Linked DNA regions of Alkaliphilus metalliredigens QYMF. The protein of the gene in region 2 binds, or shares a complex with, the protein of the main gene of each other region. Links are inferred from orthologs where the notes say so. Each region holds a gene or a part of one and is shown on either strand. Other genes may lie near its edges.

The links.
Region 1: the proteins of secG (region 2) and secY are in contact, whole or in part, in a crystal structure (PDB 5AWW), measured with the Thermus thermophilus proteins. The link is inferred for Alkaliphilus metalliredigens QYMF from one-to-one orthologs. Residues at the interface, in WP_223903268.1 of Thermus thermophilus: Tyr5, Ile9, Tyr12, Leu13, Ala16, Leu19, Val20, Val23, Leu24, Gln26, Glu27, Pro28, Gln30, Gly31, Ala32, Asp34, Leu35, Met36, Gly37, Gly38, Ser39, Ala40, Asp41, Leu42, Phe43, Ala45, Arg46, Val48, Tyr53, Thr56; in WP_096411648.1 of Thermus thermophilus: Leu14, Gln16, Arg17, Phe20, Ile34, Pro35, Pro37, Ile72, Arg108, Arg109, Asn112, Gln113, Arg116, Ile117, Ile120, Pro145, Gly146, Trp147, Phe152, Phe155, Val156, Val159, Thr160, Val162, Ala163, Gly164, Ala166, Leu167, Trp170, Glu173.

What each region holds. Positions count from the first base shown.
Region 1 is NC_009633.1:4,565,961-4,572,471, reverse strand. Bases 2,842-5,668 are described here. They hold secY (preprotein translocase subunit SecY), read left to right. Parts: upstream 2,842-3,532; coding sequence 3,533-4,804; downstream 4,805-5,668. Other genes in these bases: map (type I methionyl aminopeptidase), read left to right, coding at 5,510-5,668; AMET_RS22270 (adenylate kinase), read left to right, coding at 4,860-5,507; rplO (50S ribosomal protein L15), read left to right, coding at 3,088-3,531; rpmD (50S ribosomal protein L30), read left to right, coding at 2,889-3,068; rpsE (30S ribosomal protein S5), read left to right, coding at 2,842-2,875. Outside these bases: rplX (50S ribosomal protein L24), read left to right, coding at 1-181; rplE (50S ribosomal protein L5), read left to right, coding at 215-754; AMET_RS22310 (type Z 30S ribosomal protein S14), read left to right, coding at 774-959; rpsH (30S ribosomal protein S8), read left to right, coding at 983-1,381; rplF (50S ribosomal protein L6), read left to right, coding at 1,411-1,950; rplR (50S ribosomal protein L18), read left to right, coding at 1,970-2,338; more of rpsE, read left to right, coding at 2,366-2,841; more of map, read left to right, coding at 5,669-6,256; AMET_RS22260 (KOW domain-containing RNA-binding protein), read left to right, coding at 6,279-6,511. UniProt on the Bacillus subtilis protein: The central subunit of the protein translocation channel SecYEG. Consists of two halves formed by TMs 1-5 and 6-10.
Region 2 is NC_009633.1:3,662,390-3,670,198, forward strand. Bases 2,826-5,646 are described here. They hold secG (preprotein translocase subunit SecG), read right to left. Parts: upstream 4,443-5,646; coding sequence 4,209-4,442; downstream 2,826-4,208. Other genes in these bases: AMET_RS17540 (sodium-translocating pyrophosphatase), read right to left, coding at 2,826-4,139; eno (phosphopyruvate hydratase), read right to left, coding at 4,714-5,646. Outside these bases: rnr (ribonuclease R), read right to left, coding at 1-1,401; AMET_RS17535 (DUF1294 domain-containing protein), read right to left, coding at 1,702-2,013; more of AMET_RS17540, read right to left, coding at 2,124-2,825; more of eno, read right to left, coding at 5,647-6,006; gpmI (2,3-bisphosphoglycerate-independent phosphoglycerate mutase), read right to left, coding at 6,033-7,568; tpiA (triose-phosphate isomerase), read right to left, coding at 7,583-7,809. UniProt on the Bacillus subtilis protein: Involved in protein export. Participates in an early event of protein translocation.

The DNA.
Region 1 (6,511 bases), 900 kb from region 2 along the record:
TCAAAAGCCGACTCAACAGAGTCAACAAGGTGGAATTATAAAGCAAGAAGCAGCAATTCATGTGTCGAATGTTTTACTTTGGGATAAAAAAGCTAACCAAGGTGTTAGAGCAGGACATAAAGTATTAGAAAACGGTGAAAAAGTAAGAGTAAGTAAAAAGACTGGAGAAGTTTTAGACTAATCCAAGGGTTAATGAAGGGAGGTACGTTTAATTATGGCTAGAATTAAAGATAAATATAGAAATGAAGTTGCACCAGCGATGATGGAGAAATTTGGATATAAAAGTGTTATGCAAATACCCCGATTAGAAAAGATCATTATTAATATGGGTCTAGGCCAAGCTAAAGAGAATCAAAAAGAACTGGAAATTGCAGTCAAAGAGCTTGGTATCATTGCAGGACAAAAGCCTATCACCACTAAAGCAAAGAAGTCAGTGGCGAACTTCAAAGTAAGAGAAGGAATGGCAGTAGGAGCAAAAACAACTTTACGAGGCGAAAAAATGTACGAATTTGCTGATCGTCTAATTAATATTGCGTTACCAAGGGTTCGTGACTTCAGAGGAGTCAATCCTAATTCTTTTGATGGAAGAGGAAATTATGCCCTGGGGGTTAAAGAACAATTAATTTTCCCTGAAATCGAGTACGATAAAGTTGATAAAGTTCGAGGAATGGATATTATCCTCGTTACAACTGCAAATTCTGATGAAGAGTCAAGAGAACTGTTAAGACTATTAGGAATGCCTTTTACAAAGTAGGGTAAGGAGGGAAAATTTAGTGGCTAAGAAATCTCTTAAAATTAAACAAGCGAGAACACAAAAGTATAGTACCAGAGAATATAGTAGATGTAAAATTTGTGGGAGACCTCATGCTTACTTGAGAAAATTTGGTGTTTGCCGTATCTGCTTTAGAGAATTAGCATATAAGGGACAAATTCCAGGTGTCAGAAAAGCAAGCTGGTAGGAATTAGGAAGGAGGGTTTTAGTATGACGATGACAGATCCAATTGCAGATATGTTAACACGTATTAGAAATGCAAGTGCTGTAAAGCATGACACGGTAGATGTACCTGCTTCAAATATGAAGAAGGATATTGCGAACATCCTTTTAAATGAAGGATTTATCAAGGGATTTGATGTAATCGAAGATGGGAAACAAGGAATCTTAAGATTACAATTAAAATATGGTCAAAGTAAAGAACGTGTAATTACAGGCATTAAGAGAATTTCTAAGCCTGGATTAAAGGTATATGCGAAAAGGGATGAAATCCCAAGAGTATTAGGTGGACTAGGAATTGCGATTATCTCTACATCAAAAGGAATCACAACTGACAAAGTTGCTAGAAAAGAAGGCGTTGGTGGAGAAGTAATTGCATACATCTGGTAATCGCAATTCACGTACAAGGAGGTGCAAGTATGTCAAGAATAGGTTTAAAACCAATTGAAGTTCCACAGGGAGTAGAAATAACAGTTGATGAAAAAAACATCGTGACTGTCAAGGGACCTAATGGTCAATTGAGTGAGAAAATTCACAGAGATATCACAGTTGAAACAGAAGCAAATGTGATTAATGTTGTTAGACCAACTGAGAATAAAAAACACAAGTCATTACACGGACTATCAAGAACACTTGTTGCGAACATGGTTGAAGGCGTAACAAAGGGTTATGAAAAAAAGCTAGAATTAGTCGGTGTTGGATATAGAGCGACAATGCAAGGAAAGAAGCTTGTATTAAGTTTAGGATTTTCACATCCGGTAGAGATTGATCAACCAGAAGGATTAACAATTGAAGTACCTTCTCAAACCCAAGTTACCGTAAAGGGAATCGATAAGCAACAAGTAGGAAACTTTGCAGCTAAGATTAGAGAATACAGAAAGCCTGAGCCTTACAAGGGAAAAGGAGTCCGTTATGCGGGCGAAGTCGTTAGACGTAAGGAAGGTAAGACAGGTAAGTAATAGAAGGGAGTGAGCTTAGGTGTTAAAGAAAGTGAGTAAAAACACAAATAGACAAGGTCGTCATCAAAGAGTCCGTAATAAAATTACTGGAACCTCTCAGCGTCCGAGATTGAACGTATATAGAAGTTTAAATCATATCTATGCTCAAGTCATCGATGACGTTGCTGGAATCACTTTAGTGGCTGCTTCAACATTAGATGAAGCAATCAAGTCACAAGTTGAAGCAAGTGGCAATCAAGATGCTGCAAAGCTAGTTGGTGAATTAGTTGGTAAGAGAGCATTAGAAAAAGGAGTTAGTACTGTAACTTTTGATCGTGGAGGATACATTTATCACGGTAGAGTGAAGGCTTTAGCAGATGGTGCTAGAGAAGCTGGCTTGAAGTTCTAAACAGTCTAAAAAGAAGGAGGGAAATCAATGCAATTTAATAAAAGAATTGATGCAAATCAACTTGACATGAAAGAACAAGTGGTTGATATAAGACGTGTTACTAAAGTTGTTAAAGGTGGTAGAAACTTTAGATTCGCAGCTTTAGTCGTTGTTGGTGACGAGAACGGACATGTTGGAGTTGGAACAGGTAAAGCAATGGAAATTCCAGATGCGATCCGCAAAGGAATCCAAGCTGCTAAGAAAAACTTGCTTCTAGTCCCAACTGTAGGCACAACAGTTCCGCATGAAGTAATTGGTCATTTTGGAGCTGGAAATGTATTGATTATGCCTGCGAAAGAAGGTACTGGTATCATTGCTGGTGGACCTGTTCGTGCTGTCTTAGAGTTAGCAGGCATTAAAGACGTAAGAGCGAAGTCTTTAGGAACAAACAACTCTAGAAATATGGTAAGTGCTACAATGGACGGATTAAGACAACTTAAAAGAGCTGAAGATGTAGCAAAGCTAAGAGGAAAATCAGTGGAAGAACTCTTAGGTTAGGAGGGTTGAAACCATGGCAGAGACAATTAAAATCAAATTAGTTAAAAGTAAAATAGGAACACTTCCGAAGCAGAGACAAAATCTCGAAGCTTTAGGATTGAAAAAGATTGGGCAAGTTGTTGAACAAAAAGATAATCCTCAGATAAGAGGAATGATCGATAAAGTAAGTCACTTAGTACAAGTGATTGAATAAGAACTGAGGAGGTGTGGACATGAAATTACATGAGCTTAAACCTGCTAAGGGTGCAGTAAAAGAAGTAAAAAGAAAAGGTAGAGGTCGTGCAACTGGTAATGGCAAAACTGCTGGTAGAGGTCATAACGGACAAAATTCCAGAAGTGGCGGTGGCGTACGAATCGGTTTCGAAGGTGGACAAATGCCTCTAGCTAGAAGACTACCTAAGCGAGGTTTCACAAATATATTTGCAAAAGTGTACAATGAAGTCAATGTTGATGTATTAAATAAGTTCGAAGACGGAACAACAATTACCCCAGAATTCCTTAAGGAAATGGGCGTAATCAAGCAAATAGAAAAGAATGGCGTAAAGATCCTTGGCAATGGCAACTTAGAGAAGAACTTAACAATTAAGGCCCAAAAGTTCACTAAGTCAGCTGCTGAAAAAATTGAAGCTGCTGGAGGAAAGGCAGAGGTGATTTAAGGTGATAACAACCCTAAGAAATGCTTGGAAAATTCCAGATTTAAGAGGGAAGATTCTTTACACCATGATGATGCTAGTCATTTTCCGTCTTGGCTCAGTGATTCCTGTACCAGGAATTGATATTGAGGTAGTAAGAAATATTGTTGGTAATGCACAGTTATTTTCTTTGTTAGATTTATTTTCCGGTGGTGCTTTTGGTAACATGACTATCTTTGCATTGAGTATCACACCTTATATTACTGCTTCAATTATTATGCAGCTTCTTACGATTGCAATCCCAGCTTTAGAGGAATTGTCAAAAGAAGGAGAAGAAGGACGGAAGAAGATCGCTCAATACCAAAGATACGGTACGGTGGTGTTAGCACTAATCCAAGCAACTGGAATTAGTATTGGCCTTTTCAGACAAGCACTGATTCAAACAGATGCTTTTAGTATAATTGTTGTTATTTTAACCTTGACTGCAGGAACCGCGTTCCTAATGTGGTTAGGGGAGCAAATCACAGAAAAAGGAATTGGTAATGGAATTTCATTGCTCATCTTTGCAGGAATCGTTTCTCGTGTTCCTGACAGTGTGTATAGAACCTACGTTTTAGCACAGCAGGGTGAGATTTCAATCATTTCTATTATTGCATTTCTTGCGATTGCAGTACTTGTTATCGCAGCTGTTGTATTGATTACTGAAGGCGTTAGAAAAATACCAGTACAATATGCAAAGCGCGTTGTTGGAAGAAAAATGTATGGTGGACAAAGTTCACATATTCCATTGAAAGTGAACCAAGCAGGGGTAATTCCGGTTATCTTTGCAATGTCACTATTATCCTTCCCACAAATCGTTGGTTCCTTTTTTCCTGGAAGTGGATTTGAAGGATTTGTAAATCGTTTCCTAACACCATCTACAGGAATGGGTACATTTATTTATGTCATGATGCAAGCAGTATTAATTATTTTCTTCACGTATTTCTATACAGCGGTTACATTTAATCCTGCTGAAGTAGCAACGAATATGAAGAAAAATGGAGGTTTTATTCCTGGGATCAGACCTGGAAAGCCAACATCTGATTATCTAAACCGTGTGTTAACAAGAATCACATTAGCCGGTGCTTGCTTCCTAGCGACAATTGCAGTCTTACCAATCGCATTGAGTCAATTAATTGGCATGCAAACAGCATTTGGTGGTACCGCACTATTGATTGTTGTTGGGGTTGCATTAGAAACAATGAAGCAAGTTGAAGCACAAATGTTAATGAGACATTATCAAGGATTTTTAAAATAAAGGAATCAAGGGGGGTTAACCCCCTGAATCTAATTTTATACCGGGAGATGGTAAAATGAGATTGCTTTTACTTGGACCACCGAGTGCCGGCAAAGGTACTCAAGCTTCGGGGATTGTAAACAAGTATCATATTCCACATATTTCAACCGGTGATATGCTAAGATCTAATATTAAGCAGGGTACAGCCTTAGGGAATAAGGCAAAGGAATATATGGACCAAGGATTGCTTGTCCCAGATGAACTTGTTGTTGCAATTGTTGAAGATCGATTGCAGCAAGATGACTGCCAAGAAGGTTTTCTGTTAGATGGTTTTCCAAGAACTGTCGTTCAAGCAAAAGCATTAGATGATGTACTGGACAAAATGGGAGTCACCCTAGACAAAGTTGTGAGCATCGAAGTCCCTAAGGGAACCTTAGTGGAACGAGCTGTTGGACGAAGAATGTGTAAAGAGTGTGGCGCTACCTACCATATATTATTTAACCCGCCAACTAAAGCGGATCAATGTGATAAATGCGGTGGACAGCTGTATCAGAGAGATGATGACACTGAGAAAACTGTTACTAAACGAATTTCAGTTTATTTGGATGAAACAGAGCCTTTAATTGAATATTATTTAAAGCAAGGTCAGCTAGTGACAATTGAAGGGCAACAAGAAATTGGAAAAGTCTTTATAGACATCGTTGAAGCTTTAGGGAGAGATTAATTATGATCTATCTTAAGTCTCGACAAGAAATAGAAATCATGCGTGAAGCTGGCAGAATTGTTGCTGAAACCCATGAACTGCTAAAAGAAGCAATTAAGCCAGGCATAACAACAAAAGAGCTTGATGAAATTGCTGAGGCTCATATTATAAGCAGAGGGGCAACACCTGCCTTTAAGGGTTATGGTGGTTTTCCGGCTAGTATATGTGCATCAGTTAATCACGAAGTAGTGCATGGAATCCCTGGATTAAAACGACTTGAAGATGGTGATATTATTAGTATAGATATCGGAGCATTCTATCAAGGTTATTGCGGCGATGCTGCTAAAACCCACGGAGTAGGAAATCTTAGTGAAAAACCCCAGAAACTGATAGACGTAACCCGTCATAGTTTTTATGAGGGAATTCAATTTGCTAAAGAGGGCTATCGGCTCTCAGATATATCTCATGCCATACAAAGCTATGTGGAGTCCTACGGATTTTCTGTAGTACGAAACTATGTGGGACACGGCATCGGCAGTAAGATGCACGAAGAACCGCAAATCCCAAACTATGGACCACCAGGTAAGGGACCAAGGTTACAAGCCGGAATGGTATTGGCGATAGAACCAATGATTAACATTGGGACCTACGAAGTTAAGGTGCTTTCAGACGATTGGACAGTTGTAACATTAGATGGAGAATACTCAGCCCATTATGAGCATACCATAGCCATTACGGACGGAGAACCTGAGATTCTCACTATAATATAATTCAGGTAAATGAGGTGACACTGTGGAACTTAGTGATATAGGCATTGGTCAGGTGGTTAGATCTTTAAGTGGTCGAGATCAAGGGAAACCTTTTATTGTAATTGGTCATCTTGATGAAGATCATGTGCTTGTGGTTGATGGAGACTTGAGAAGACTTGATCGGCCGAAGAAGAAAAAGAAAAAACACGTGGCTAAGTTTAACATTATATCTGAAGAAGTAAAAGAACGAGTTGAAAACAATAAAAAGATAAATAA
Region 2 (7,809 bases):
AAAGGGAATATTCATCCAATAAAAATGCTCTGCAACAGTCTCATTACAAACCAACATGAACTCTTCAATAATACGATTGGCAACACGACGCTCTAGCTTTTTCACATCATAGGGACGTCCTTTGTCATCTAGTAACACCTTTGATTCATCAAAATCAAAATCAATGGCACCACGCTCTTCTCTTCGCCCTCTTAGAATAGTTGCTAGTTTTTCCATCCATTGAAAATCTTGAACTAAGTAATCGTATTTTTGTTTTAATTCTGCATCATCATGCTCTAAAATATCTGATACCTCTTCATAAATCATTCTTTCATCAGTCTTAATGATACTCTCAACAATTTCATGTTTGACAACTTTTCCATTTGAAGCCACTTCCATAAAAACAGATAACGCCAGTCGGTCTACCTTTGGGTTTAAGCTGCAAAGTCCATTGGACAGCTTACGAGGTAGCATTGGAATCACACGGTCTACTAAATAGACACTGGTGGCTCTTGCTAGTGCTTCTTTATCTAGGGCTGTCTCCTCACGAACATAATGGGTGACATCTGCAATATGTACCCCTAGACGATAGTTGCCCTCCTCTAGTCTTTCGATAGAGACTGCATCATCTAGATCCTTGGCGTCTGCCCCATCTATGGTGACCATCTGTAGATCTCTTAAATCCACGCGATCTTTCTTTTCGGAATCTGGGACTTCATCTGGCAAGTCTTTAATCTCTGCTTCCACTGCCTGTGGAAAATTAGGGTTCAATTTGTGTTTTCTCATAATGGCTAGAATATCTGTTCCTGCATCATCCTTATGTCCTATGATTTCAATTACTTTTCCTTCAGGATTTCTCCGAGCTCCAGGCCATTTGGTAATTGCACAGACAACCTTATCGCCATTCTTAGCGCCATTTGCTTCACTCTTAGATACAAAAATATCAACATTAATTTTCACATCATCTGCTACCACAAACCCAAAACTTCGACTATCTTCATAGGTTCCCACAATTTCTTCATTGGCTCGCACCAGTATTCGTATAATGTCTCCCTCTGATCTTTTGGATTGAGTTGTTGGTACACTAACTCGGGCAATGACACGATCATTATGTAAGGCGCCATTCATTAGGTTAGCAGGCACAAAGACATCATCCTCTTCAGGATTATCTGAAATGATAAATCCGAAACCCTTTACATGTCCTTGTAGTCTTCCCACAATCAGCCCCATTCTCTCAGGTACACCAAATCTTTTTTTACGTGTCTTAATAATGAAACCTTCCTGTTCCATCTCGTCTAAAAGCTTGGAAAAGTCTTTGGATTCACCTTTATTAATGTCTAATGACTCCATCAACTCATTTTCAAGCATCGGGCTGTAGGCTGACTCCCGCATAAACTCTACTATTTTATCTTTAATTGTCAATTTTCAACCTCCTATCTTAATTCATCCTTGCCCCTCTAATCTGATATACACTCTATACATGATGGTGATTTAATAAAGTGCCTATCTAAAAGTGAAGGACTTCTATTTCACTATCTTTAGTATTATACCCTTCTCAATGCATTCATTAATCATTTTTCAAAGATAAACAGAAAATTCCTGTTTATCTGGTGTTCTTTTCTACTGTCAAAATGTTCGCATCTCTTATGGCTTCTTATGTATTTTGACACTTTTCCCGGGAAATGAAAAAAACTGTTGCATTGTGTCGTATTTCATGAGGATTTAGGATTGTCTAAGGGAATAGTAAATGAGCAGATGCATGATTTGATTCAACAAGTAAATACAAGGAATTCCCATGGTAAATTTCTTTTTATGGGTTTTATGCTTTAAGAGTACCATTCCAATCAACACACCTGCGCCTCCACCCGCCAAAGCCATTAATAGCAAACTCACCTCCTTGATACGCCATTCTTTTTTTTCTGCCTTTCTTTTATCGATGAACACTAAAATAAAGGAACTGAAGTTAATCAGTAGTAAATAACTTCCGTAGATAATCTCACTTGTACTGTACGCACTGGCAAATTCTTTGATCATAACATTTCCACTCCTTTACACCTTCACCTTTAATAAAATAAGTATTCTATCATAGGGCACACATAAAAAGAGCCCTTAACCTCAAGGATTAAGGACTCTTAGTTTTTAGTTTACTCGAAGAATTTTCCTAACAATCCACCATATCGTAAGAATAATGGTGCGAACACAACTGACACAATTGTCATTAACTTAATTAGGATGTTAATTGAAGGTCCAGATGTATCCTTAAATGGATCTCCTACTGTATCTCCAACAACTGCGGCCTTGTGAGGTTCGCTACCCTTTCCACCGTGATGTCCTTCTTCTATATACTTTTTAGCATTGTCCCATGCACCACCAGCATTAGCCATCATAATCGCCATTAATACGCCAGCAACTAGGGCTCCTGCAAGCAATCCACCGACAGCTTCTGTTCCTAAAAGTACACCGGTAGCGATTGGTGCCACTACAGCTAGTACGCCAGGAATAATCATCTCTCTTAATGCTGCTGCTGTACTGATATCTACGCATTTAGCGTACTCAGGTGTTGCAGTTCCTTCCATAATTCCAGGAATATCTCTAAATTGTCTTCTTACTTCTTCAATCATTTCAAAAGCAGCTTTTCCTACTGCTTCCATTGTTAGAGCAGAGAATAAGAATGGCAGCATTCCACCAATTAACATTCCCGCAATAACAGAAGGACTTGTTAAGTTGATGATTTCTAAGTTTACTGCTGCTGTATAGGTTGCGAATAATGCAAGTGCTGTTAGTGCAGCAGATCCAATTGCAAACCCTTTGCCAATGGCTGCAGTTGTGTTTCCAACAGCATCCAGCTTATCTGTAATTTGTCTTACTTCCTTAGGAAGATCACACATTTCAGCAATTCCACCAGCGTTGTCAGCGATGGGCCCATAGGCATCTACTGCGATGGTCATACCTGCTGTGGCAAGCATTCCTACTGCTGCTAAAGCAATACCATATAATCCAGCTACACCATGTGCAACTAAGATACCAACCGCAAGGATTAGAATTGGCCATGCTGTAGAAGCCATACCCACTGCTAGTCCACTAATAATGGTTGTTGCTGCTCCTGTTTCACTTTGGTCAGCTATTTTTTGAACGTGCTTAAATTCTGCAGATGTGTAAATTTCAGTTACTTGTCCAATGGCTAATCCTACGATTAATCCTGTGACAACTGCTAAAAAGCCTGTAATCGAACCTAATAGCATTTGGCTTAAAAAGTAAGCCGCAATAACTGTGATCCCACCACTTACATATGTCCCCATTTTTAAAGACTTATGAGGGTCACTATTTTCATCACCTTTTACAAAGAAAGTTCCTATGATAGATGCAATGATTCCTATAGCTGCTAATAATAATGGAAATAATGCTCCGTTTGATCCATATGCTAATAATCCTAAAGCAATGGCAGAAATAATTGACCCAACGTAAGATTCAAATAAATCGGCACCCATTCCAGCAACGTCTCCTACATTGTCCCCAACATTATCCGCAATTACCGCTGGGTTTCTTGGATCGTCCTCTGGAATTCCTGCTTCTACTTTACCTACTAGGTCTGCACCAACATCCGCAGCCTTAGTGAAAATACCGCCACCCACACGGGCAAATAGAGCAATTGAAGATGCTCCTAATGCAAATCCAGTTATGATTTCTGCAGCTTCCACGGCATCTCCAGTTACATTAGAGATCACTAAGTATAGTGTTCCAATCCCCAAGAGTCCAAGTCCAACTACTGACATTCCCATTACAGCGCCACCTGAAAAAGCAACACTTAGTGCTTTGTTCATACCACCTACTCTAGCACCATTGGCAGTACGTACATTTGCCTTTGTTGCCACTTGCATACCAAAAAATCCAGCTAATGCTGAAAATAGTGCACCTATTAAGAAACAAATTGCTGTCCACCAGCCAATTGCAAGTCCTAATACGACAAATAGTACAACTACAAAAATAACAAGACTCTTATACTCTCTTGTTAAAAAAGCCATGGAGCCTTCTTGAATGTAGGAAGCGATTTCCTTCATTCTGTCAGTGCCCGCTTCAACCGCGTTGATTTTCCCCGCAAGGATGTAAGCGAAAATTAGTGCTATCACACCTACAATCGGTGCCAATATCAAGTAGTCCATTTATTATGTTCCTCCTGTTATTTACTTTTTTATTTAGTCCTTAGTCTTTATTAGTCTTCATAATGCTCATTATTGAATTGTAACTAATAAAACCGCCACAACGATAAACATCACTGCACCCACTTTTGTGACTTTGCTCAGCATTCCTTCATAACCTTTACCTTTTTTACCCCACATTTGCTCAGCGCCTCCGCCTCCTGAAATGGCTCCAGAAAGACCTGCACCTTTACCAGATTGCATTAAAATACTTCCAATAAGTACTAGGCTTGCGATGACTTGAAGAATCATTAAAAACATTCTCATATTTTTCCACCTCCTATCAAGGGATTGACATACATATTTTAACATAGTAAGCTTACAAAAATCAACCTAATTATTCATTTTACATAACTAAAGCCAATAATAGGTAAATACCAATAAAGAGTATTTTTACTCATTATTGGTATTTACGGTGATTTTTATTCTGTCATTATTGAACATCATTCATAGGTTACTCTCTAAAATAAGCACACGCACCTAGTTTTAGCATGATGGCAACTATTTTAGTTACTCATCACTCATCTTAATATTAACACTATTTTTTAATATTGTAAAACACTTCGTTTCCAATATATTGTCCAGTAAATCCTAGCATATCTTCAATTCTTAATAACTGATTGTATTTTGCTACTCGATCCGTTCTTGCTGGTGCACCGGTCTTAATCTGGCCTGCATTAACTGCTACAGCTATGTCAGCTATGGTTGCATCCTCAGTTTCACCAGATCTGTGTGAGATGACTGTGGTATATCCTGCTCTTTTGGCCATTTCAATGGCATCTAATGTTTCTGTAATGGTTCCAATTTGATTTAATTTCACTAAGATTGAATTGGCTGTTTTTGTTTGAATTCCCTTTTTTAGTCGTTCTGTATTTGTAACAAATAAATCATCTCCAACGATTTGAATGTTATCTCCAAGTCTTTCAGTCATGACTCTCCAACCTTCCCAATCGTCCTCGCTTAGACCATCTTCAATTGAAACAATTGGATACTTCTTCACTAAGGCTTCATAAAAGTCTACCATCTCTTCAGCCGTTTTAGTCACACCTTCACCTGTTAATTTGTATAATTTTTCATCTTCGTCATAAAACTCTGTTGCTGCAACATCCAAGGCTAACTTGATGTCCACCCCAGGCTTATATCCTGCTGCTTCGATTGCTTCCATAATAATTTGTAGTGCTTCTTCATTGGAGGATAGGTTTGGTGCAAATCCACCTTCATCACCTACACCTGTGGCTAATCCCTTGCTTTTTAAAACATCCTTTAGATTATGATATATTTCCGTACCCATTCTTAATGCTTCCTTAAAGGTTTTAGCACCAACTGGCATCACCATGAATTCTTGAATATCCACATTATTATCAGCATGAGAACCACCGTTTAAGATATTCATCATTGGTACTGGAAGCTGCTTTGCGTTAACGCCACCTAAGTATTGGAATAAAGGAATGTCTAAGGCTTCAGCAGCTGCCTTTGCAACAGCCATAGAAACTCCTAAAATTGCATTGGCTCCAAGTTTTGCTTTATTGGGTGTACCATCTAAATCAAGCATTATTTTATCAATAGCCACTTGATCTAATGCATCTAATCCTGTAATTTCTGGAGCAATGATGTCATTTACATTTTCTACTGCCTTTAACACACCTTTTCCTAAGTAACGTCCCTTATCTCCATCTCTTAATTCTACGGCTTCAAATGCACCAGTGGATGCCCCTGAAGGGACAATGGCTCTCCCCAAGACACCACTTTCTAAGTATACCTCTACTTCAATTGTTGGATTCCCTCTTGAATCTAATACTTCTCTTGCATAAACATCACTAATAATTGTCATGTGTTTCTCTCCTCTCAAATTTCCAATTATTTTTTAATTAAGCTCTTCCCAGTCATTTCTAGTGGCTTTGATAAGTTCATCATCTCTAGTAGAGTAGGGGCAATGTCACACAACTTCCCATCGTCTCTTAAAGATGTTTGTTCTTCTCCTACTAGGATTAATGGTACAGGGTTTATTGTATGGGAAGTTACGGGTCCACCTGTCACTTCATCAATCATTTCCTCTGCGTTTCCATGATCTGAAGTCACAATGGCTTTGCCACCCTTTTCAATTAGTTTATCAATAACCTTACCTAAGCATTCATCTACTGTTTCTAATGCCTTGATCACAGCAATTTCGATTCCCGTATGGCCAACCATGTCAGGATTAGCGAAATTAACCACAATAAAGTCATATTGATCTTTGTCTATTTCTTTTATTAATTCTTCTGTTAGCTCATAGGCACTCATCTCTGGCTGCAGGTCATAGGTTGCTACCTTAGGAGAGGGTACAAGTTTTCGTTGTTCTCCTATATTTGCTATTTCCACACCACCGTTAAAGAAGAAGGTCACATGTGCATATTTTTCCGTTTCTGCCATTCTCAACTGCTTTATGCCTTGCTTTGATATGTATTCACCTAATGTGTTTGCTAAGCTTTGTGGCGGATATGCTACCTCTGCATTTTCAATGGTCTTATCATATGAAGTCATGGATACAAAGTTTAAGGAGAAGTATCCTTTTTCTCTTTTGAATCCTTCGAAGGTTTCATCCATTAGGGCTCGGGTCATTTCTCTGGCACGATCCGGTCTAAAGTTAAAGAAAATGATGCCGTCATCAGGCTCTATGAGTTCAAACTCTCCCTCATCATTTGGAATCACAGTTGGGATTACAAACTCATCTGTTTCCTTTAATGAATAGGCCATCTCCACTGCAGTGATTGCCCCTTCAGCTAGTCTTCCTTTGCCCAGAGTCATGGCATCGTAGGCCTGCTGTACTCTTTCCCATCTTTGATCTCGATCCATTGCATAGTAGCGTCCAGAAATGGTAACGATTCGTCCCACTCCAATTTCTGCTATACTGGCTTCTAGGCTTTTGATATAATCCAGACCACTTTGGGGTGGTGTATCTCTCCCATCAAGAAAGCAATGAAGGCAAACTCGCTTTAGCCCTTCTCGTTTCGCAAGCTTTAGTAACGCCACAATATGATTCATGTGACTATGTACGCCTCCGTCTGAAACCAGACCCATGAGATGTAATGCTTTTCCACTGGTTTTTAATTTTCTAAGTAGTTTTAAAAAGTGCTCATTTTTAAAAAAGTCTCCAGTTTCTATGGCTCGAGAGATCCGCGTCAATTCCTGATAAACAACTCTTCCAGCTCCAATATTCAAATGTCCTACCTCCGAATTACCCATTTGACCTTCAGGTAGCCCGACTGCTAAACCACTGGCTTCAACTTCCGTATGGGGATATTGACTCATCAACCTGTGGTAATTAGGTAAGTTGGCCTTCTTCACTGCATTGCCCAACTCACCTTCTCGATTTCCTAAACCATCTAATATCACTAATGCAACAGGATTTTTCATTTATCTCTTCCTCTCTAGAAATTCACAATTCCTAAAAATGCATCTGCTTTTAAGCTAGCACCGCCTACTAGGGCACCGTCAATGTCTTCTTCATTCATGATTTCCGTGGCATTTTCTGGTTTCACACTACCACCGTACTGAATGCGAACTGTCTCTGAAATTCCATCGTCATATTTTTCTTGGATTAGCTGTCTAATATAGGCAATGACATGGTTGGCATCCTGTGAAGAAGCGGTCTTGC